Regions from separate parts of the Pedobacter sp. AW31-3R genome, predicted to be linked through region 3. Evidence: riboswitches for the same ligand, from Rfam matches in the RefSeq annotation. Region 3 holds a riboswitch; each other region holds the start of a gene.
The links. A riboswitch is a leader RNA that binds a small molecule or an ion and turns the genes downstream of it on or off. The one in region 3 is predicted to bind cobalamin.

Region 1 (7,700 bases), 120 kb from region 3:
TGCTTTTTTGTACGAATCTTAACATGCGGTGATTTAAAATATAAGTTTGTGTGTAATTGAATATAGAAGGTGCTGATTAATAAAAGAAAGCAAAATGACCTGGGATATCCCCGGTTTCTAATTTATATTTCATCTTTCCAGAGGAGTTGAAGCAATATAACCATCCCGGCGAGGAATAATCGGTCGCATCAGCAAGGAATACATCTTTGGTATATGGGTTAATTGTGATCCCATATGGAGCCATGATTGAACTCTCCGTGCCGTCTGTTATATACTTACGATCGGTTAACACCTCATCCTTTATGTTCAGAACCCCAAAAGTCAAATCAGATTTGCCCGTAGTATAGTTATAAGAAGAACCATAGAAATAGGCATAATCATCATCAATTACAAAATCACTTACAACCAGGTCAAATGATTTTTTAACCACATCTGTTTGTGTGTTGATCACATAAAGCTTAGGAGTAATATCTGCATAGTTACCTCTTGCAGTAACATACAGATCACCATATTTATCCAGTTTCATGAGATGAAGATTAATATCTACGTCGATATTTTTCAGGAAAGTGAAGCTGTTTAAATTGATTACAGACACCGTTCTCTCGTAATCGGGGCTGCTGTATCCACCTGAATTTGCGACGTACAGCTTATCCCCTACTACAGCCATCTGTTCTGGCTGTCGCCCTACATTTATTCTTTGTATTTCATTAAGGCCAGCCGTATCAATTTCTGCGACAATACCGTTAGCCACAGATTCACCAACCCCTCCAAGGTAAGCACTTACATATCCTTTTCCATTATGGAAAGTAATATAACGACAGTTTGTGATATTGATCTGTGAAATACGTTTACCGGTTTTAACATCCATGACTTCAACCTTGTTGGAAGCATTTACTACAACGTATAGCTTAGAGCCATACACGGCGACATCATTGGCGACATCCCCAAGACCATTGACCACTTCCGGATTTGCGGTATTATAAATATTTTTACGGTATACCCCTGCGCGGAAGTCCAGGTAATCTACTGAAGCCTTATTTGAATTCATATTGCCCTCATTGGCGACAAAAAGTCCTTTAATCACGCTTGACGGGTCTGCGGTAAGTTCCTGCTTTTGCTCTGGTACAGGAGCTTCATCCTTTCGGCAGGATACAATGGAGGCTGACACTAAAAGAGCCAGCAATAAACGGTTAAAATTGTTTGTTTTCATTTTTTAAAGTGTATAAGATAGCGTGAAACGATAAGAACGCTCTGGCATCGGGAAATTCCTGATGATGTCGTTGTACTGATTAAAGAGGTTATTGATTTCTGCCGAAAGCCGGAAGCTGTTCCTGTTAATTTTCTGGGTGTAATGCAATGCAATATCATGGGTATACCATGGCTGGAGGTGGTTATAAACGTTATTAGCACTTTGATCGTAGCGCTCGCCGGCATAAATAAAACTATAATTCATTGTAAAATCTCTCCAGCTTGCCCCCGTCATGAAAGAGCCGCTATGTACAGGGATATAAGGGATCTGATTTCTATAGTTCAAATTCTCATTCGTTACATTCAACGCCTGCTGATACGTATAATTGATTCCTGTAGTTAATCCAACTGCATCAGACAGTTGCCATACGGTTTGCACATTGATATCGAGTCCCTTAATTTCTACCAGACCTATATTTTGCATACTCCACCTGAAAAGATTGGCACCAGGTACAGCCACAATCTTATCTTTAACCTTATTGAAATAACCATCAGCCTGTACCGAGATCTGTCTAAGCAGCTGCTCTTCGAATACTTTGATATAAGTTATACCAAAATCGTACTGATTCGTGTATTCTGGTCTCAGAATCGTATTTCCTATCCCGGTATAATACAGATCATTAAAGGTCGGCATTCTGAAAATATCTTTATAAAAAGCGCGCAGTCTCAGCTCCTTTAAGGCGAAAGGCTGCCAGGAAACCATTATAGTGGGGGTTAATTCCCTTTTATTCCTGGCAGCATAGTTTTGTTTGACCTGATCATTTACATAGGTTCCCAACAGGTTCGCCTGGATATCCAGACGTTCAAAATGAAACTGTGTGGCCAGTACTCCAAAAAAAGTATTTCTCGTGGGATAAGAAAATCTATCCAGGTTGGCATCTAAAGTATTGCGCTGATAATCTGTCGAGAAAACCATATCCCAAAAGCCATTGATTGTATACTTATTGCTTAGCGTAACATATAATTCCCTTTGCTTAAATACATTACGCAATGCCCCTGTGGTTTTAATAAAATCGGGATCCAGGTATTCGGAATAATCATCGGCATATTTAACCGCGGCCATGATGTTGTACCTTCCTTTTTCCTTCTTATAAGTCGACTGAAGAAATAAGTTCCTATTCCACAATCGCTGGCTAAAGCTATACCTGTTAGATACAATGGCACCAGGGAGTCCCTGTTCATCGTTATAATAGTATACTTTTGCTGTCCAGACACTACTATCTGCAAATACTCCATGCAATGCCCCTTCCAACCTGATGCTTTCGATATCGGCATTGGTTCTTACCACTGTAGTATCATAAATACCATTGGTATCCCTGAATTTGTAACGGCCATGGGAATTTTTATATTCCGTACTAAAAGAGGCATTCAGCCGGTTATTAATTTTCCGCTGCCAGAGTACCGAAGGATTAAGGAGTCCGAAAGAACCCGTTTTAAAAGCAACCCTGATATGGTTATGCTCGCCTTTTTCAAAAGAAGGCTGTTTTGCATTCAGATACAAGGAACTTCCTGAAGCAAAACCTTTTGCAGACTGAAAGATTTGACTTTTTTGTCCGTTATACAATTCTATTTCTTCAATATTATCCAAGGAAAATTTACCAAGATCTACCTGTCCATTTTGCGCATTTCCCAGCTGTACCCCATCATAAAATACAGCTGTATGGTTGGTTCCCATACTTCTTACATTGATCGTTTTCAGTCCGCCAATCCCTCCATAATCTTTTAACTGTACGCCGGAGAAAAAGCGTATCGCATCGGCCACAGAGAGACTGTTTACCCTCTCCAGTTCTTTACCCGACAGGATTTGTAAAGGAGTAGCCGAAAGCTGACGCCGGCTCAGTTTGATAATCCTGATTTCCACCTCTTTCAACTCCTGTGCCTTCGTCAGCGAGTCTGTCTGAGCAGATATAGAAAAGGGCATGGCGACCCCAAGCCACACTGCAGCTGGAAATATATAATAATTGAAAATGCCATTAAAGGCAAATTTGCGTCTTATCATCTTTGTTGTGAGGGTTACCCACAGCAAACAGCAGATCAAGGAAATGATTACGTCAATAAATAGCACTCACTCCTAGCTTCAATCCCCGAAAGCTATGAAATATTAGGCTAGAGGCAGGTCTTCTGACTTACTCCCGGAGATCCTGCCTTCACTTTTTCTCAAAAATTGGCTTGACTTGAATTCCGTTATGGAGCTTACAGCTGCGGGACAGTTACGGATTTTCACCGTATTCCCTTTTAATCCTGATAGAAATTAGGTCCATCAGGAACCAAAAGCAATGCAAAGTTATCAATTTTATCCTGATCACAATATTTTCTATGCGTTATATGATATTCCTGAATTGTTTAACTATGGATATTGCACCACAAAGCTATTCAGCACGTGGGTTAATCGTTCAATCACCATTCAAATAAAAGGAAAAATCGCTTGTAACCTGAGATGAAACCGCAGTTAAACTTCCTTCATCAATTTAACTTTATACTTATCCAGCATTTCAGCCTCCTCCTTTGGCAAAACAGGGTATTGGAGTTGAAGACCGGCAAATGCCTGCTCAATAACCTGACTAATGACCAGCCGGGCATACCATTTTTTATCGGCCGGAATGATGTACCAGGGTGCTTTCTCAGTTGAGGTTTCATTGATCGCCTCTTCGTAAGCGGTCATGTATTGTGGAAACAACTCCCTCTCGGTAAGATCTGCCGCAGAAAACTTCCAGTTTTTAGCAGGGTCATTGATCCTGTCCAGAAACCTGGCTTTCTGTTTATCTTCAGAAACATACAGGAAGAATTTAAGGATAATGGTTCCGTTATCTGTCAAGTGTTTCTCGAAATTACGGATGCTTTCATACCTGCTGTCCCAGAAGGACGGTCCAATATCCTTCACTTTATTATATCCTGGAATCCTTTCATTCAGCACATATTCAGGATGTACTTTACAAACAAGCACATTCTCGTAATGCGACCGGTTGTGGATCCCTATCCTGCCTCTCTGGGGCAATGCCAGATAATGCCTCCATAGAAAATCATGTGCATACTCATTTGAGGTTGGTGTTTTGAAACTAAATACCTGGCAACCCTGGGGATTTAACCCAGACATCACATGCGAAATGGCACTGTCCTTTCCTCCGGCATCCATTGCCTGGAATAAAATCAGCAGTGAATGTGCATTTTCAGCATATAAGGTCTCCTGGTAACTGCTTAGTTTCTGCTTGATTTCCTGAAGAGCGAGCTTCCCCTCTTCTTTCTTTAAATCACCATGGTATCCCGTACTAAAATCTTTAAGCTTTACTTTTCCACCTGGTGTTGCCCTGTATTGCGTTGTTTCTTTTTTCATATAGGATAAGGTATTTTTTCTGCCGCTGAAACTTTAGTGATTAATTTGCGTTAATTTGCAGTCTATTTTTTAACACGATTTTTGTACAAACTGTTTTACCTTACCTGATATCAACACATGTTTAGAGAAATTCATAATAAATACCTCCGTTATCTCTGCGTATTTATTTTTTGTATTATCATTTTCTTCTGCGCACTTCAAGTAAACTTCTTATGGCTGTTTGGATATTCTCCTTCCAACCGTGACATTCATATGCCCACGCTAAGAGTAGGATCCGAGTTGTATACTTCCGATGGAAAACTGATCGGCAGATATTATAAAGAGAACCGCACGCCAGTGGATTTTAAACAGATTTCACCAAGTGTCATCAATGCCCTGGTGGCCACCGAGGATGCCCGTTTTTACAGTCATATGGGAATTGATTTCCGTTCCTTGCTGTCCAGTGGTATATCTACCGCCACGGGAGATAAACGTGGGGGAAGTACAATTACCCAGCAGCTGGCAAAAAATCTGTACAGAACAAGGTACAATAAGTCTCAGGGACTGATCAAATATGTACCTGTAGCCCGTACCATCGTTTCAAAACTTAAGGAATGGATGACCGCAGTAAAACTGGAGTCCAACTATTCAAAAAATGAGATTATCACCATGTACCTGAATACCGTTTCCTTCGGGAATAATACTTACGGTATAAAAACAGCGGCAAGGATATATTTTGACAGAGAGACCGATTCACTTTCTGTTCCTGAATCAGCCTTGCTGGTCGGTATGCTGAAAGGAACGACAACCTACAATCCTATCCGCAATCCGGAAAGAGCATTGGAACGACGTAATGTTGCCTTGTCCCAAATGAGTAAATATGGGTATATCAGCTCAGCAGAGATGATTACGTATAAAAACACCCCACTGAACCTCAGGGAAGGAAGGGTGGATGAAGGCAGCGATGGCGATTCCTATTTAAGGGCCGCCGTTTCCAGATACCTGGAAAAATGGTGTGAGAAAAATGGATACGACCTCTATACAGATGGTTTGAAGATTTACACTACGATTGATTCAAAACTGCAGAAATATGCTGAAGAGGCAGTAGCGGAACAAATGAAGATTATCCAGAAGCGTTTCTATAATGTCTGGGGCAATGAAGACCCATGGCAGGACTCAGAACGCAAGAAAGTAGATTACCCGGATCGTGCCATGCGCAACCTGCCGGTATATGCAATGCTGAAGAAAAAATACCCCAATGATCCGGATTCCGTTACGGCATATTTCAATAAGAAGAAAAAGATGAAGATTTTTTCGTGGAAAGGTGACCGGGATACCTTGTTTTCAACGATGGACTCTATCCGTTATTATGGTAAGATCATGAATACGGGTATGATGACCCTGGATCCCTTTAATGGAAAAATTAAAGTCTGGGTGGGCGGTATTGATCATAAATTCTTCAAATATGACCACGTTAACCAGGCTAAACGCCAGGCAGGTTCCACTTTTAAGCCTTTCGCTTATCTCGCGGCATTCGAAAGTGGGATGAGCCCTTGTGATACCTTTACCGATAAACCTGTACGCATCAAGTATGAGGAAAACGGGAAGACAGAATACTGGGAGCCAAGAAATGCAGATTGGAACACCACTTACAGGGAAATGTCGCTTCGTGCTGCTATGGGAAAATCGGTTAATACGGTCACTGCACAAGTGACAGAAAAGGTAGGATGGGATAATGTAGTGAAATGGGCACATGAATGTGGTATTGATAGCCATTTGCAGTCGGTGCCTTCAGTGAGCCTGGGTCCAAATGATGTGTCTGTTTTTGAAATGGTGAGGGCCTATGGCACTTTCCTTAATCAGGGGGTAAGAACAGATCCGATCCTCGTGGAGAAAGTCACGGACCAGGATGACAACGTAATTGAAGATTTTGTAGCCAAGACAAAAAGGGTACTTTCTGAAGAGATCGCCTGGTTAATGTTATACATGTTTAGGGGAGGAATGGAAGAACCTGGAGGAACATCAAGGGCCTTATGGGAATGGGACTTATGGAAGAAGAACAATCAGATTGGTGGAAAGACAGGCACCTCATCAGATTATGTGGATGCCTGGTACATGGGTATCACCAAAGATCTGGTTACAGGGGTCTGGGTGGGCTGCGATGAGCGTTCTGCACACTTTAACAATGGAGAAACCGGCGAAGGATCACGTACTGCCCTTCCCATCTTTGCTAAATTTATGGAGAAGGTTTACCATGATGAAAGTACAGGTTATACTTACGGGCCTTTTCCAAAGGCAACAGTACCTATTACCAGGAGTATCAACTGCCCTACCCCGGTATATGTAGCAGATACTACTGAAACGGACAGCCTGGCAACCGATTCCCTTGCCATAGATAGCACGGATGTTTCGCCACAACCAGTGATTCAGGAAGAAGTGAAAAAAGCCGAGGAGAAAAAACCAGCCGAGACACCTAAGCAACTGGCCCCTGCTCCTTTGACCAGAAAGGAAGAACGCGAACTGCGGAGGAAGCAAAAACAGGAAGAAAAGGAACGGAAGAAAAAGGAGAATAATACGAAATAAAAATCCTCCTGTAGCGCGGAAAAACCTAGGTAAATAAGGGTTTATATTGGTAAAAAGCCCTTGAAATGAATTGCCCCCAAAAGTTAGATACGATTTGGGGGCTTTTTTATTCATCAAATTTTCAACCACTCCATTCCAGCAGTCTCCCCTGTTTTGATGACAATGATCTGATGGTGTTTAATCTTCTTCCTCTTCCAAATAGATGTCATGGACCAGGAACTTCACCTGTTTCAACGGCTCCAGCAATTCATAGATGTCGTCAGAACCAATCGGATAGATCGTCTCGTCTGAATCGGGGATCTCGGAATCCGGGATGAGTTCAAAAAATTTCACTGGCAAATCACTTTCCAGTTCCACCAGCTTGATATATTTTACCCCATTATCTTTCCAGTTCTCCAGAATTTCGGCATTAAACTGATGGTAAGGGTTGCTATTTTCTTGTTGCATAGGGCGAAGTTAATGTTTAATCTGGCTAATCGATTTTGGTAATGGCTACTTTCCCGACACTGATCCCTTTTGATATTTGCGGATCTCCCTTGTAAGCAACCTTTGCTTCCCC
Region 2 (7,700 bases), 1.7 Mb from region 3:
TCCTGAACCGTGTGCAGTCTTATCATATCGCTTCTTTCCTGGGAATTAAAAACCCTTCCCTTAGCCGGATTAGAAAACGGTTACTTGAAAAGGGCAATGATCGCAAATAAATAAGGATCCCCTTGCTAAATTCCTCATCAAGCGTGATGAGGACCATTTTCAAAAGTGGACTGGCTTTTAAATTCATTATTTACCATAGGACATACCCATGCAAGCATAACAAATGCACAACGGTAAAAAAAGCAATTTAGGAAGGATCGCGGCTATACCATTTGTATCATGAAACCATCATAAGCTTACCGCTTACAACCAGCAATGAAAACCGAGCTTGCGAGTTCTTGAATACAAATAAAGAACAATAAGAGCCGATGAAAAACAGATAAAGATGAACATTTAAAGATCCAGGCAATGTAAATTTAAGTTTGGGTATCAGTAAGCGTATCTTATCCGCCGAATTAATTAAGAAAATTGACTGATCCAAACTATAGCAATCACCGTAAATAATCTTAAATTTAAATCTCTAACCGCTAAACTAAACCTATATGATCCTATTTGAAAAATTTCCATATGAAAAATGGAGTTTTGCCACCAGGAATGTGATGGAGACCTTATCTCCGGATCAATACAATTTTCTGGTCATTGAGCAACATATCAAGGATTATAAAAAGGGAGAAGTAATCTTTCAGCAAGGCCATTCTCTGGATGGATTATACCTGATGCTGAACGGAATGGTCAAGAAATCTAAAGATGCAGGAGGAGGTAAAGAACAGATCCTTTATATTGCTACAGCCGGTGAGTTGTTGGGTTACCACAGCATCCCCACTGGCGACCCTTATCCGGATTCTGCAATAGCGATGGAGAAAAGTAAAATTGCTTTTATTCCCCTGGAAGCCTTCTATCACATGAAGAATAGCTCTGCAGCATTCGCACAGGCCTATAATCGATTATCGGGCCAGGAACTGAGTATTATCGGCAATTATGCTTCCCTTGGGAAATCAGGTCATTCCGAAGCAAATCTGGCCAGAGCTTTGCTCGTTATTGGCTATAAATGTAATTATGACAACACTGATAAGCGTGTAATGGAGATCAGCATTTCCAGACACAATCTGGCTAATCTGATCGATATTGCCGGGGATAATGTAAGCCGCATTTTAGGCCAGTTTAAAGCTTCACAGCTGATTACCAGCACAGGCAGTAAAATAAGGTTGCTGGACATTCCAAAACTGATTGATCTTGCCAACGCTCCATTCGAAAATATTAAAAATTAATGTTATGTGTATTTTTGATTTCAGCCATGACAAAGGTACTGTGCGTACTTCCTATACTTTCTACTGAGCCAAGTTTATTAAACACAAAATCCTGATAATGTTTCATATCCCTGGCATAAACTTTAAGGATAAAATCATAATCGCCGGAAATGTTATAACATTCCACAACTTCTTCAATATTCATAATGTCCGCTACAAAATGATGCCCTATTTTCTTATCGTGCTGTTTAAGCTTGATATTGCAGAAAACAATAAATCCCTGATTAAATTTCTCGGCATCCAATACCGCAATATACTTTTTGATGTATCCATTGCTCTCCAGTCTTTTTACCCGTTCAAAGACCGGAGAAGGGGAAAGATTGACCTGCCTGGCCAGCTCCTTCGTCGTCTGATTTGAATTGTCACCCAGGATTTTTAACAGCAATAAATCCGTCTCATCTAACTCGTTCATAGAATATTTTTTGTTTACACATGTAAAAATACTACATAAACAGCAAAATTCGCTTCGATTTCCTAATATAAAAGTTATTTTATCTTATTAAAAGAGATATGTATCGAATTAAAATCTTCATTTATACCTTTGTAAGGAATTAAAAACTGATTTGTAATAATTAATTTCTTTACATATTTCAACAATCGGAAATGGTTTTACTTGGCTGTAAATGAAAAGGGGAATCGTGTGTAAATCACGGACTGTCGCGCAACTGTAAGTAACATCAATAAAGCTATCCATGTACGTCCAGGCGCAAGCGGGAAGGAAGATAGCAGCTGTTACAAGTCAGGATACCTGCCTATTTCGAATTGACGATGCTTTCGCGATTGAAGCCTATTGTCAGAATGAAATGCTACGTATGCTGCAGCCATACACCCTTTGTCAGGTGTTTGTAATGCTGTTCGTTACATCCGTATGTTTCTTTCCCGGCAATCTTCCGCAGCACATCCAGAAATCAACCAGGAGATTTTTACAATGATTATTAACCATTTAAAAAGTTGAAAAGCATGAAAACACAAAACCTGGGCTACCCGCGGATTGGTAGCCAAAGACAATTAAAAAAAGCCTGTGAGCAGTATTGGACGGGCAAAATTGACCTGAATGAACTGAACCAGGTAGCCCGCAAGCTGAAAGAAGAAAACTGGCAGACACAACTGGATGCCGGAATTGACCTTATTCCCTGCAACGATTTTAGTTTTTATGACCAGACGCTGGACATGAGCTTATTGCTGGGTGTGATTCCGCAGCGCTATTCACAGGTCCTTACGGAAGTAAAAACCAACCAGGAAACCGACCTCTATTTTGCCATGGCACGCGGTTATCAGAAAGATGGCCTGGACATCACCGCCATGGAAATGACGAAATGGCTGGATACCAATTACCATTACCTGGTACCGGAATTTACGGCAAAACAAAAGTTTAGTATATTTTCTGAGAAAGTATTCGGCGAATACAATGCCGCCAAACGGGTACTGGGTACAAAGGCGAAACCTGTATTAATTGGCCCGGTAAGTTACCTCTTACTGGGTAAAGAAAAAGAACAGGGATTTGAACGCATTGACCTGATCAAACAATTGGTCCCTGTATATGTGGAGATCATCAACCGGCTCAGGTTACAGGGCGCGGTATGGATACAACTGGATGAGCCTTGCCTTGCGCTTGATCTTTCTAAAAAGGAAAAAGAAGCATTCGAATTCGCATACCGCAGCATTGCCAACCGCGTAAGTGGTGTTAAACTTTTAGTCGCTACCTATTTCGAATCCCTGCTGGATAATACAGCTTTAGCAGTGAACCTGCCTGTTGCGGCACTTCATGTAGATTTGGTACGCGCACCGGAACAACTGGATGAAGTTCTTGCCTTAATACCAGACCATCTTCAGCTTTCGCTGGGTATAGTTGACGGACGTAATGTATGGAAGAATGATTACGAAAAATCATTGCAGCTGATCAATAAAGCGGTAGAAAAACTAGGTACAGACAGGGTAATTATTGCTCCCTCCTGCTCGCTATTACATTGTCCGATAGACCTGGAACTGGAAAGCACGATTGATCCTGAGATCAGAAACTGGATGGCTTATGCCCGTCAAAAGCTGGATGAGGTGGCAGCACTCCAACAAATCACTGAAGGGAATGCGGATTTACTGCAATTGAATAAAGCGGCTATAGCCAGTAGAAGATCATCAGAAAAGGTACATAAACAAGCAGTGAAAGATCGTATTGCCTCCATTACCGAAGCTGATGCTACCCGTAGCAGTGCTTTCCCTGTACGCCAGCAATTACACCGGGAACGCTTTAAATTCCCTGCCTTCCCTACCACAACGATAGGTTCATTCCCACAGACAGATGACATTCGTCAGCTGCGTGCAAAGTACAAAAAAGGCGACCTTAGCCTTGAAGCATATGAGCAGGCCATAGAACAGGCAACCATTGAAGCCATCCGCTGGCAGGAAGAAATCGGTCTTGATGTACTTGTGCATGGTGAATTTGAACGCAATGACATGGTAGAATATTTCGGTGAGCAACTGGATGGGTTCCTGTTTACCAAAAATGGCTGGGTACAAAGTTACGGAAGCCGCTGTGTGAAACCACCGGTGATTTATGGTGATGTGAGTCGCCCAAAAGATATGACGGTACGCTGGAGCAAGTTTGCCGCCGCACAAACAGAAAAACAGATGAAAGGAATGTTGACCGGTCCGGTAACGATTCTGCAGTGGTCGTTTGTACGTGACGATCAACCACGTGAGGTGACCACCAACCAGATTGCATTGGGCATTCGTGATGAGGTCTTAGCCCTGGAAGAAGCCGGCATTGGCATTGTTCAGATTGATGAGGCGGCAATCCGTGAAGGTCTTCCTTTAAGGAAATCAAAACGTCCGCATTACCTGGATTGGGCAGTACGCGCATTCAGGATTACCGCAGGTGGCGTTCAGGATAAAACACAGGTCCATACACATATGTGCTACAGTGAATTCAATGATATTATTGAACATATTGCTGCAATGGATGCTGATGTCATCACGATCGAAACATCAAGATCGCAAATGGAATTACTGCAGGCTTTCGCCCACTTTGAATATCCGAATGAAATCGGACCTGGAGTATACGATATCCATTCACCACGGGTACCCACTACTGAAGAGATGGTTGCACTGTTGAGCAAAGCGGCCGATTTATTGCCAGCGGAGAACTTATGGGTGAACCCGGATTGCGGACTGAAAACGCGTAAATGGCCGGAAACAAAAGCCGCACTGGAAAACATGGTTGCTGCCGCAAAACTGGCAAGAGAGCAAATCAGTGTAGAAGGTGTGATTTAATGGATAACAACTGCGGGCGGAACCGCCCGCAGTTGTTAATCTTTCAAATACTGATTTAAATAATTCCGATCAAAAACCAGGTAGGCTATAACCATATTGAACAATGGTAAAGCCCACATTATCTTGTATAAAATCCCTAAAAAAAATATATTAAACAATACAAATACACAGCATAAGAAACGTTTCATGTTTAAACCGAACCAATACATCAAACTTCTAAAAAGCAGTAATGCAGAAAGTCCAAAGTATAATAAAAAGGCAGTTTGAAACAGCGGGTAGGTGGTAACAAACCATAACAATTCCGGAAGCATCAATACAAGGAAATTAACACAAACGCTTAAAAATAATTTACCCCTGGAATAGGGGAAATTATGAGAAAAATATAAAAAAGTCTCATTAAACCGGTATTCCTGATAGATAAGAATACTATGCACAGTCACCACAACTAGCATGATCATTCCAGGAACAAGGATTCCATTCCTCTCCTGAATAAACAAAGAAAATATCCCGATCATAAAAACCCAGGAAACTATCTTGGTCATTAGATAAGTCAGCTTCAGGTTATTAAAAACATGGTAAGTATATAGGAAAATGAAGGGCTTATTCCAGTTTTTCATCAACTTCATCACCACCGTATGCTTGCTGAGCTCAATCTGTCTATTGACCAACTTTATATAAATGAATGCACAGGTACAGGTAAGGGCCAGCAGAAAGATAAATAAACCAGCAGGAATGAAATAATGTCCATAATTTATACCAATAACAGCTGCAAAACAGGTATATATCCACAGTGGAAGAAAAATATTAAATTGAACCACAAACCAGCTTTTGAATTGCTGGATGAGACCAAATGAAGAAGTGCTGTAATACAAAAATTCACTATTATTTAAGTTCAGCTGCCCTGCAATATACTGCACACTTTTGAATGCGTATCCCAAACAAATCAGAAAAAAAATAGTGACAATCAACGGATTTCTAACCAAAGATAAAGTGATCACCAGATTCCATTCTTCGAATGCCCAGACCGGGACACTACCAAGCGTATTGATAAAAAAACAATAACAGATTACTGTACCAAACAGGAATACAAGCATACCGGAATGCATCCGGTAGAAACCGGCTGCAAATATCTTCATTAATATATTCGTCAGCGAAGAAAACATCAAAATTCAAGTGTTAGTGTTTGCTGTTGTACGGAAATTTCCCGTAGCCCGGATAACATATGGGTATCCAAAGGTTGGTGGGATGAGAGGAAAAAGGTGATATTGTCTTCTTTATTCTTTTTTCTTATCCATTCATATAAAGTGTTTAATGAATTTTCATCAATCGTAATTAAAGGTTCATCCAATAAAATTAGCCTGGGCTTGCCTAAAAAAGCAAGGACCAGGGAAAGTTTTTTCAGCATCCCACTTGAATATGTACCTAAAGGATGGGATAAGTATTCTTTCATATTCATACTTTCAATAAAATAATCCTCCTGATGTGCTCGCCCACCTTTCGCATCCCTGAACATTTTTATCAATTCCCAGCCGGTTAAAAACTCCGGATAAACAGGTTCAGCATCAGCGAAGTTTACTTTTCTACGATAAGAAACCCCATTCTTTTTAAGGCTAATCTTATCCAGCAATATTTCGCCATTAAAAAAGAGAAAACCACCCACAGATTTCAATAAGGTGCTCTTACCCGATCCGTTTACTCCTTTGATCCAGTAAATACCTGTTTGTATAATCAGATCATCAATGCTCAATATCGTTTGATGACCATATGACTTCCGGAACTTATTAAAATGTAGCATACAAGGTTGTTTCCTAACTCAGTTAATAACAAGAGAAGAGACCTGAATCAAAGATATCGTTCCCTTTCAGTTACTTAGAGTCTAAAATTCAAAAAATATTACAAATAATTAGTCTTTTAAAAGCTGTAAATTATCAGGCAGTATAATGAATCGTGCTAAAATATTCCTGACGAAGTACCCAATAAATGGTATTTGTCCTGCTATTGAACATAAGCTTTATTTGTCTGTTTCTCGTTTCAAAAAGTACAGTGAGTAGGATAATTTTAATTCTCCATATACCTGAAAACCAAAATGCTGATACCAGAGCATATTCCGGTTAACAGATGTTTCAAGACATATTGGTAAATCTTTCTTTTTTGCTATTGTCATGACTTCCGTCAGGAGCCGACTTCCAACTCCCTGATGCTGATACAAAGGGTCAACAGCAATAAACCAGAGATAGAGCATTTTCCCCTTGAATTTTAGGTGTTTAATTCTGGTTTCCCTCCTGAGCATTTTACTGATTCCTCTCAGTCCGACAACCTGAAGAATGAGCCTGATATCCAGCCAAATCGAAATAATTGAGGTTTTTTTTTGATAAGGATATAATGCCAGTGCACAGGATTTTCTATTTTCAGCTAACCACACATCACCAAAGCGGTAACAAACTTCAAAGGAATAATCCATCAAAGAACGAATACGCCGAAGTCCCTTATGGTCCTGAAGAACGATATAATTTACACTTTGATTGTCTTCAAAGGCTTTCGACAAGATATCAATTACCAAATCTTTATCTTCCCTTAAGGCTCTTTTCATCATATTCCTTTGAACATTTATAATCCTGAAAAGGGTTTTCCAAATGATACACTGAGGTATGCCAGCAAATCCTTTTTTACTTCTACTAATGTAAAAAAAACGATCATATAAATGATGAAGCGCTCTGATCAATAAACATTTACTTTTTCCTTACTGCAACATGTCAAATATGGCGATAACCGGCAAATGATCCGGGAGCATATACTTCTATATGACCTCAGGGCCGGTAACTTTAAATAGCTTCTATTGCGACGACCTATTTCAGAAACCCAATTACAGACAGGAAAATTAAAGATGTAAGCATTCGGCTTACAAAGCACTTTTTACAATATTTCCTAAACGTTTCAGGTCAAATTCGAGTTGATCATCCCACTTCAAGCCAAAGCTGATCCGCATGCAGTTGTTATACTGGTCATGCTGCGTAAACATCCGGCCGGGTGCAAAACTGATCTTATGCCTGATCGCTATATCGTACAATGCTGCAGTATCGATACTTTTATCCAGTTCCAGCCATAGAAATAATCCGCCCTGAGGCT
Region 3 (7,700 bases):
GCTGGAAAAAGATAGCCGGGTGAATTTGTATTATACGGACAGCAGCGATGTCCTTTTACAGGCAGATATTGTGATCCTGCCGGGAAGTAAAAATACCATAGCAGATTTAATAGAATTAAAAAATAATGGACTGGCGGAGCGGATTGTTGAGGTATTTAAAAGCGGAAAAACAGTGATTGGAATTTGTGGAGGTTATCAGATGATGGGGGAATCTATAAAAGATCCCTTCCATGCAGAGTCTGCCATCACTGAAATTGCCGGACTTGGCCTGCTGCCTGTAGAGACTACTTTACAGTCGGAGAAGACCACGCGTCAGCGTAAGTTCCGCTATCGTCATTTTGAGGAAACCTGCCAGGGGTATGAGATCCACATGGGAGAGACCACAGTTTTACGCCATCCACAGCCGCTCAACCATTTTATCGGCATGGAAGGAAATACAGATGGTTATTTGCTGACGGAAACCTGCTGGGGTTCTTATCTGCATGGAATATTGGATAATGCCTGCGTCATTGATGACCTGCTGAAATCCTATACCACAGTCAGCGTGGCTGCAGTGGATCATCAGCAGTTTAAAGAGAAACAATATGATCTGCTGGCAGCATTGATACGTGAAAATATTGATGTGGAACAGGTGTATCAGCAATTAAAATATTAAGGCATGTTGTCGGGACACGGAGATGATGGCTATACCCATCCTAAAGAAATTACCGCAGATTTCAGTACCAATGTATGGTACGGCGGTGCACCCGCTGGACTGAAGGACTACCTTTTTGACCGCTGGAATAGAGTGTGTAAATACCCTGAGGTGATCGGTGAAAGCCTGCGCCATAAGATTGCAGCACATCATGGTTTTGAAGAGGGGAACATCCTGGTTGCCAATGGAAGTACGGAAAGTATTTACCTGATTGCGCAGGCCTTTAAATTCAAGCGGACAACAATTGTGGTTCCTGCATTCGCAGAATATGAAGATGCCTGCAGGTTACACGACCACGAGATCAGCTTTCTGCCCTGGGACCAGTTCAGTGTAGGAGCGAAGCTGGATACCGATGTGGTTTTTATCTGTAATCCGAATAATCCTACAGGGGCCGTTTTTGAGCAGGTTGAAAAAATGCTGTTGCGCTACCCCATGGTTATATTTGTGATTGATGAGGCTTTTATTGAATTTACTTTCGCCATTCCTTCTGTGGTCCGGCTGATCACCATATATGATAATTTAATTGTCATGCGGTCCATGACCAAAGCTTATGCCATCCCCGGATTAAGGTTGGGGTATATCGCTGCATCTGTTCCGTTGATTGCCAGGTTACAGGGATTGAAATTGCCCTGGACGGTAAATGTAATGGCACTGGAAGCCGGGCACTATATCTTTGACCATATGCAGGATTTTAATCTTCCCCTGCAGCAGTTGTTGAATGATAAGAAGGATTTGGTCAGGGGACTTTCCACAACTTCTTTAAAAGTACAGTACAGCCATACCCACTTTTTTATCGCTGAAACTAGGGTACACAATGCGGCTGCTTTAAAGGCATTTTTGCTGAGAGAATTTGATATCCTGATCCGTAATGCGGATAATTTCAGGGGACTGAATGACCGGGCCGTAAGAATAGCTACCTTAAACAGCGAAAAAAATAATTTACTCCTGGAAGCTTTATCGTCATGGGACTGACCCTTTCTCTCCTGCTGGTGATTCCGTTGTGGATAGGTTATCTGCTGGATCTTCTCCTGGGAGATCCTTATCGTTTGCCCCATCCGGTAAGGTTTTTTGGCAATACCATTCAGCTTGGGGAAAAATGGCTGAATAAAGGCGGGGTCAGGTTCCTTAAAGGGATGCTGATGGCCATAGTGTTAACATTGGCCACCTATTGCTTTTTCGGGGGGATATCAGGTTTACTCCTGCGATATGACAGGACTTTATATCTTGTCTTTTCTGCTGTTTTTGTCTTTTACGGACTGGCAAATAAAAGCCTTATCCAGGAAGGAAGAAAAGTGTTCGACGCTTTAGCGAAGGGGATTGAAGAGGGAAGGGAACGCCTATCATGGATTGTGGGGCGTGATACAGCTGTACTCTCGGAGCAGCAGATCAGGAAAGCCGTTTTTGAAACGATGTCGGAGAATTTAAGCGATGGCGTGATCGCGCCTTTGTTTTATTATTTGATTGCCGGAGTGCCGGGAATGATGGCTTATAAAATGATCAATACACTGGACTCTATGGTAGGTTACCGCAATGAGCGATATGAGCAGTTCGGAAAGTTCAGTGCCCGGCTGGATGATGTGGCTAATTTTATTCCCTCCCGCTTAACGGCATTACTGATGGTCACCGTAACCGGCAGCTGGAGGGGACTGCAGTTCGTCTTTAGGTACGGGCGTTCCCATAAAAGTCCGAATTCGGGATATCCTGAGGCCGCACTGGCGGGTATCTGTGATGTTCAGTTCGGCGGTCCGAACCTGTACCATGGCATTTTGGTGGAGAAGCCTTATATTGGTATAAATAACAGGGAGATCAGCCATGCAGAGTTGAACAGGGTGAAATGGATTAACCACCTTAGCTGCCTGCTGATGCTGCTCCTGATGACAATGATAGTACTGAATAGATGAAAGCTTTGTCTGCCCATTACATTATAACCGGAGGACCAGGTTCCGGAAAGACAACACTGATCAATTACCTGATTGCCATGGGGTATCACTGTTCCGCAGAAGTCTCCCGCCGTTTAATTATGGAAGAGGTGGAACGTGGTTCAGATTGTTTGCCCTGGAAAGATATCCGTTGTTTTTCCGCGAAGGTTCTTGAAGAGATGGTGGTATCCTGGAAGGCCCTGATTGAAGTCACCATATTATCGTCGTCCCCTTCTTTTTTTGACCGGGGGATCCCTGATATTATTGCTTATTTGAACATTGCCGGATTGCCGGTACAGAATGAATTTACCCGGGCACTGGAAAATGCCCCTTACCATAACCGTGTTTTTATGCTCCCTCCCTGGGAAGACATCTATATCAATGACCCGGAGCGCTGGCAGTCTTTTGAAGAAGCTAGGGCAATTCATGATGCCCTTCGGCTGGTGTATACGGAATATGGATTTGAGCTCATTGAACTGCCTGAAAGCAGTGTGGAGGAGCGTGCTGCATTTATTCTCGCACATTGTTCTTAAAATTCAGCAACATTGTCAATAAAATATGCCGCATATCAATTATTCCTGGTTTTTTTCTGTTAGGTTTGCAGGAATTAAGGTCGTATTTCCAGGGAAATACTTTAATAGGGAATGCCGGTGTAAATCCGGAACAGTCTCCGCTGCTGTAAACCTCATGATCAAGATTGCAAGGATGCCACTTTCCATAATGGAGGGGAAGGCTGCAGTTGGAGGAAGTCAGAAGACCTGCCTTTATTAATTATTACTCACGCTTTCGGAAGAAAGGCTAACAGTTGACATGAAAATAAAAAATCTCTCTTCGCTAACAGGGCTGTTTTCCTGTTTTCTGATGTTTACAATGCTTGCTGCCTCCTGCAGACAGGCCGGATCCGTAAAAAAGGATATTCCCGTTAAAACCGGTAGTGCCGATATCAGGTATGCCAAAGGCTTTAATATAGACTATTATGAAGGATATAAGCTGGTCAGTATCTATAGCTTCGCCGGGAAAAAAAAAGATACTGTTCAGTATGTATTGCTGGAAAAAGGAGCGAAAGCCCCCGAAGGATTTAAAAAGGGGCAACTGATTTATATTCCGCTCCAAAGTATGGTCGCCATGTCGTCTATGCACGTTGCCCTGGCCGATTTTGCGGGTGTTGCCGACAGGATTACCGGATTGGGCAGTTTGCAATATGTTTCTTCACCAACAGTCAGGAAGAATATAAAGGCCGGCAAAGTAAAGGAGGTTGGCCTTGACGGAACAATGAATGATGAGGTACTGATTTCCATGAAACCCGGTCTGGTGATGGTGATGGGAAGTCCCGATGCCAAATACAGCAAATATGAGACCTTGTCTGGTGCAGGCGTGCCCGTCATGCTCAATTCGGAATGGCTGGAGACCAGCCCCCTGGCCCGTGCGGAATGGGTGAAACTGATGGCTGCCCTGGTGAACAGAGAGAAGCAGGTTACCGAGAAGTTTAATGCGGTAGAAAAAGAGTACCAGCGCCTGGCGGAAATTGGAAGGAATGCAAAAGTGAAACCTTCGGTCATATCAGGTATGCCCTATAAGGGGATCTGGCATGTGCCCGATGGGGACAGTTATATGGTTTCCTTTTTTAAGGATGCCGGAACGACTTACAAATGGTCGGACGTACATGGTGAGGGCAGCCTTGCCCTGAATTTCGAGACAGTCGCGCCTGAAGCCCTGAAAGCAGATTTCTGGGTGAATATTGGTTATGTGGATTCCAAAAAGGATATCAGGGCAACCGATGTGCGTTATGCTGATTTTAAGCCTTTTAAAAATGGGAATTTATTCAATAACAACAAGAAGGTAAATGACCTGGGGTCGAATGACTATTGGGAGTCGGGTGCGGTAAATCCACAGCTGGTCCTGGCCGATTTGATTAAAGTCCTTCATCCTGAATTATTGCCCGGTCATCAGCTGGTTTACTATAAACAATTGAATTGATTTTTTTAATCTGCAGAAATTGAATAAACTTAAAATTCCGGTACTGCTTGTGCTTATTGTCTTCGCATTTTTGCTGGATGTAGCCCTGGGTTCTGTACATATCCCTGTGAAAGAAGTGGTGAGAACCCTCTTTTCTCCCGATACGGCAGATGATACCTGGTTGTATATCATTGGGAAAATCCGCCTGCCCAAAGCCATTACGGCTGTCATTGTGGGCTGCGGACTGTCTGTGAGCGGCCTTCAAATGCAGACACTTTTCAGAAATCCACTGGCTGGGCCTTCAGTCCTGGGAATTACCGCCGGAGCCAGCCTGGGTGTTGCCCTCGTTATGCTTTCAGCAGGTACGATCACGAGTTTATATACCATACAGGAACTGGGGATTTCCGGCAGCTGGCTGATTATTCTGGCCTCCTCACTGGGAGCAGCATTGATCATGGTCCTGATCGTGACGATATCTTCTTCGTTGAGGAATAATGTGATTGTGCTTATTGTAGGGGTGATGATCGCCAATATCACTTTTTCGATCATCAGTATCTGGCAGTATTTCAGTTCACCGGAGCTGATCAAGGATTACCTGATCTGGACTTTTGGTTCCCTTGGCGGAGTGACTGGTGATCAGTTGCTTATTCTTGCAATAGTGGTGACGATAGGGATTTTGATTTCCTTTTTATCCTCAAAACTGATGGATGCCCTGCTGCTGGGAGATAATTATGCACGGAGTATGGGACTCACGGTGAAGAGGGCCAGGATACTGATGATAGGCAGTACCAGTTTACTGGCAGGTGGCATTACCGCTTTCTGCGGACCGATTGGTTTTATCGGAATTGCTGTACCCCATTTAACGAGGGCACTTTTTAATACGTCAAATCATAAGGTACTGATTCCTGCCTGCTGCCTGGTGGGAACATTGCTGATGCTGGTCTGTGACCTGATTGCACAGCTTCCCGGTAGCCAGACCGTATTGCCTATCAATGTGATTACTGCCCTGGTAGGTGCACCGGTTGTGATCTGGATAATTGTGGGCCGGAATAAACTGAATGGATTCTGATGAAGATGGGAACGCAACATCGCAAGCTACAGCCTTTATTGCAGGTGAAGGAACTGGAAATAGGTTATAAACGCACAGCTGATGGACATAAGAAAGTGGCCGGGCCGCTGAACCTGGAAATGTATGCAGGACAGCTGGTTTGCCTATTGGGACCCAATGGCTGCGGGAAATCGACATTGCTGCGCTCTATTGCTGGTTTACAGCCTGTATTGAACGGATATATCGAGGTGGAAGGTCAGCGGCTGGATCAGCTTCAGCCTGCCCATATTGCAAAAATCATCAGCCTGGTTTTAACGGATAATGTACGTTCAGGAAATCTGGATGTCTATTCATTGATCGCTCTTGGCCGCTATCCGCATACAGGATGGCTGGGAACACTCAGTAAAAAGGATAAGGAGATCATAGATCTCGCCATACAATCTACGCATACTGCTGCTTTTCTGCCACGTAAACTGGATAGCCTGAGTGACGGGGAATGCCAGAAAGTAATGCTGGCACGGGCCCTGGCACAGGATACGCCACTGGTTATCCTTGATGAACCTACTGCCCACCTTGATCTGCCCAGCAGGATACAGCTGATGGGCCTGCTGCACCAGCTGGCCAGGGAAATGAATAAAGCGATACTGATTTCTACCCATGAGCTGGACCTTGCACTGCAGGCTGCAGATGAAATCTGGCTGATGAGTGATGGAGATTTAACGACAGGCCTGCCGGAAGAACTGGTCCTGAACGGTTCTTTTCAACAGGCATTTGATAAGGAAGGGATCTTATTTGATACCAGCACCGGCACTTTTAACCTGCACCACAAAGGGACAAAGCAGATCCGTATTCAGGGGGAAGGTAAAGTGGTGTTTTGGACCAAAAGGGCGCTGGTTAGAATGGGGTATGAAATCCTGACTGGAGAAACCGATGTTAGCCTGACGGTCAAAGAAGAGGAGGGCGAGGTGGTATGGTCTGTAGACCATAAAGGAGAGGTTAAATTATACCGGCAATTGCCTGAACTGCTTGATGCTTTGTCAGTCATGTGAAAAGATGGTTGGGCACAGGCAGATGATCTCAGCCATTCCTATAAATGAACTATCCGGTTGAGTTCCGTATCTCCCTATCTGCTCTTTAATGCCTGTTCGGCAAAGTAATTACACACCAATAAAAAATAAATATGAATAAATTTCTACGTTCCTTATCCTTTCAGCGTGTGCTGTGTGGTGCATTTTTATGGAGTACTGCGGCAATTGCCCAGGAAAAAAAGGCCGATACGCTTAAAAATAATACCCTGGATGAAGTGGTGGTGACCACCCTGCGTACAGGCGTAAAAAGAAAAAATGTGCCACAGAATGTGACCATTATTAATAAGGGCGCGATTGCCCTGACTTCTTTTCAGGAAGTGACAGATCTCCTGAAGAAGAATTCTTCGGTGAATATTATCCAGTATCCGGGATTGCTTGCCGGTGTCGGCATCCGTGGATTCAGGCCACAAACGAGTGGATTAAATCAGCGCTCCCTGCTGCTGGTAGACGGAAGGCCTGCGGGTACGGCAAATATAGCGACGATGAATCCAGCCGATATAGAACGGATTGAAGTGCTGAAAGGCCCTGCATCGGCTATGTACGGTTCTTCTGCAATGGGCGGAGTGGTGAATGTGATCACAAGAAAATCTTCGGGAGCGATCCATGGCAATGTGTATGCAGAATACGGCTCTTTTGAAACCGTTAAATTGGGCGCTGCGGCAGGGGGGAATATCACGGAGAGACTGGATTTTGACCTGTCTTTCCTGAGTTATGACCGCAGTAAAGATATGAAACTGGGAAAGGGTAATTTCTTCCGCGATAGGCTTGGTGCTGAAACGGCTGTTAAAAATTATACGACAGGTGCAGTGGAGGTGGATGATAAACGTTCCGATGGATTGAGACGGACTTTTAGTACGCTGAATTACAATACAGGAAGTCTGAGGTTGGGCTACCAGCTGAATAAGGTATGGCGCCTGGATGTGAGAGGCGAAAGGTTTGTCGCCAATAATGTGGAAGCCCCAAGTGATATTTTTTATGGAAACGCTGAACCCAGT

Region 1: it holds a riboswitch for cobalamin, as region 3 does, so the genes downstream of both, ACSBL2_RS18470 (TonB-dependent receptor) here and ACSBL2_RS17895 (ABC transporter substrate-binding protein) in region 3, are expected to answer to the same signal.
Region 2: it holds a riboswitch for cobalamin, as region 3 does, so the genes downstream of both, metE (5-methyltetrahydropteroyltriglutamate--homocysteine S-methyltransferase) here and ACSBL2_RS17895 (ABC transporter substrate-binding protein) in region 3, are expected to answer to the same signal.

Annotation. Positions count from the first base shown of each region.
Region 1 is NZ_CP197475.1:4,488,598-4,496,297, forward strand. It holds gene ACSBL2_RS18460 (PKD domain-containing protein) at 1-25, opposite strand, end outside; gene ACSBL2_RS18465 (YncE family protein) at 77-1,210, opposite strand; gene ACSBL2_RS18470 (TonB-dependent receptor) at 1,214-3,247, opposite strand; cobalamin riboswitch at 3,343-3,535, opposite strand; gene ACSBL2_RS18475 (polyphosphate kinase 2 family protein) at 3,698-4,579, opposite strand; gene ACSBL2_RS18480 (penicillin-binding protein 1A) at 4,697-7,141, shown strand; gene ACSBL2_RS18485 (hypothetical protein) at 7,319-7,588, opposite strand; gene ACSBL2_RS18490 (GIN domain-containing protein) at 7,614-7,700, opposite strand, start outside.
Region 2 is NZ_CP197475.1:2,710,018-2,717,717, reverse strand. It holds gene ACSBL2_RS11130 (Crp/Fnr family transcriptional regulator) at 1-110, shown strand, start outside; gene ACSBL2_RS11125 (Crp/Fnr family transcriptional regulator) at 543-1,268, shown strand; gene ACSBL2_RS11120 (Lrp/AsnC family transcriptional regulator) at 1,258-1,719, opposite strand; cobalamin riboswitch at 1,895-2,077, shown strand; gene metE (5-methyltetrahydropteroyltriglutamate--homocysteine S-methyltransferase) at 2,268-4,574, shown strand; gene ACSBL2_RS11110 (hypothetical protein) at 4,610-5,710, opposite strand; gene ACSBL2_RS11105 (ABC transporter ATP-binding protein) at 5,737-6,369, opposite strand; gene ACSBL2_RS11100 (GNAT family N-acetyltransferase) at 6,586-7,167, opposite strand; gene ACSBL2_RS11095 (aminotransferase-like domain-containing protein) at 7,474-7,700, opposite strand, start outside.
Region 3 is NZ_CP197475.1:4,364,398-4,372,097, reverse strand. It holds gene ACSBL2_RS17915 (cobyric acid synthase) at 1-655, shown strand, start outside; gene ACSBL2_RS17910 (pyridoxal phosphate-dependent aminotransferase) at 659-1,666, shown strand; gene cbiB (adenosylcobinamide-phosphate synthase CbiB) at 1,657-2,595, shown strand; gene ACSBL2_RS17900 (AAA family ATPase) at 2,592-3,146, shown strand; cobalamin riboswitch at 3,207-3,393, shown strand; gene ACSBL2_RS17895 (ABC transporter substrate-binding protein) at 3,424-4,590, shown strand; gene ACSBL2_RS17890 (iron chelate uptake ABC transporter family permease subunit) at 4,610-5,638, shown strand; gene ACSBL2_RS17885 (ABC transporter ATP-binding protein) at 5,638-6,666, shown strand; gene ACSBL2_RS17880 (TonB-dependent receptor) at 6,798-7,700, shown strand, end outside.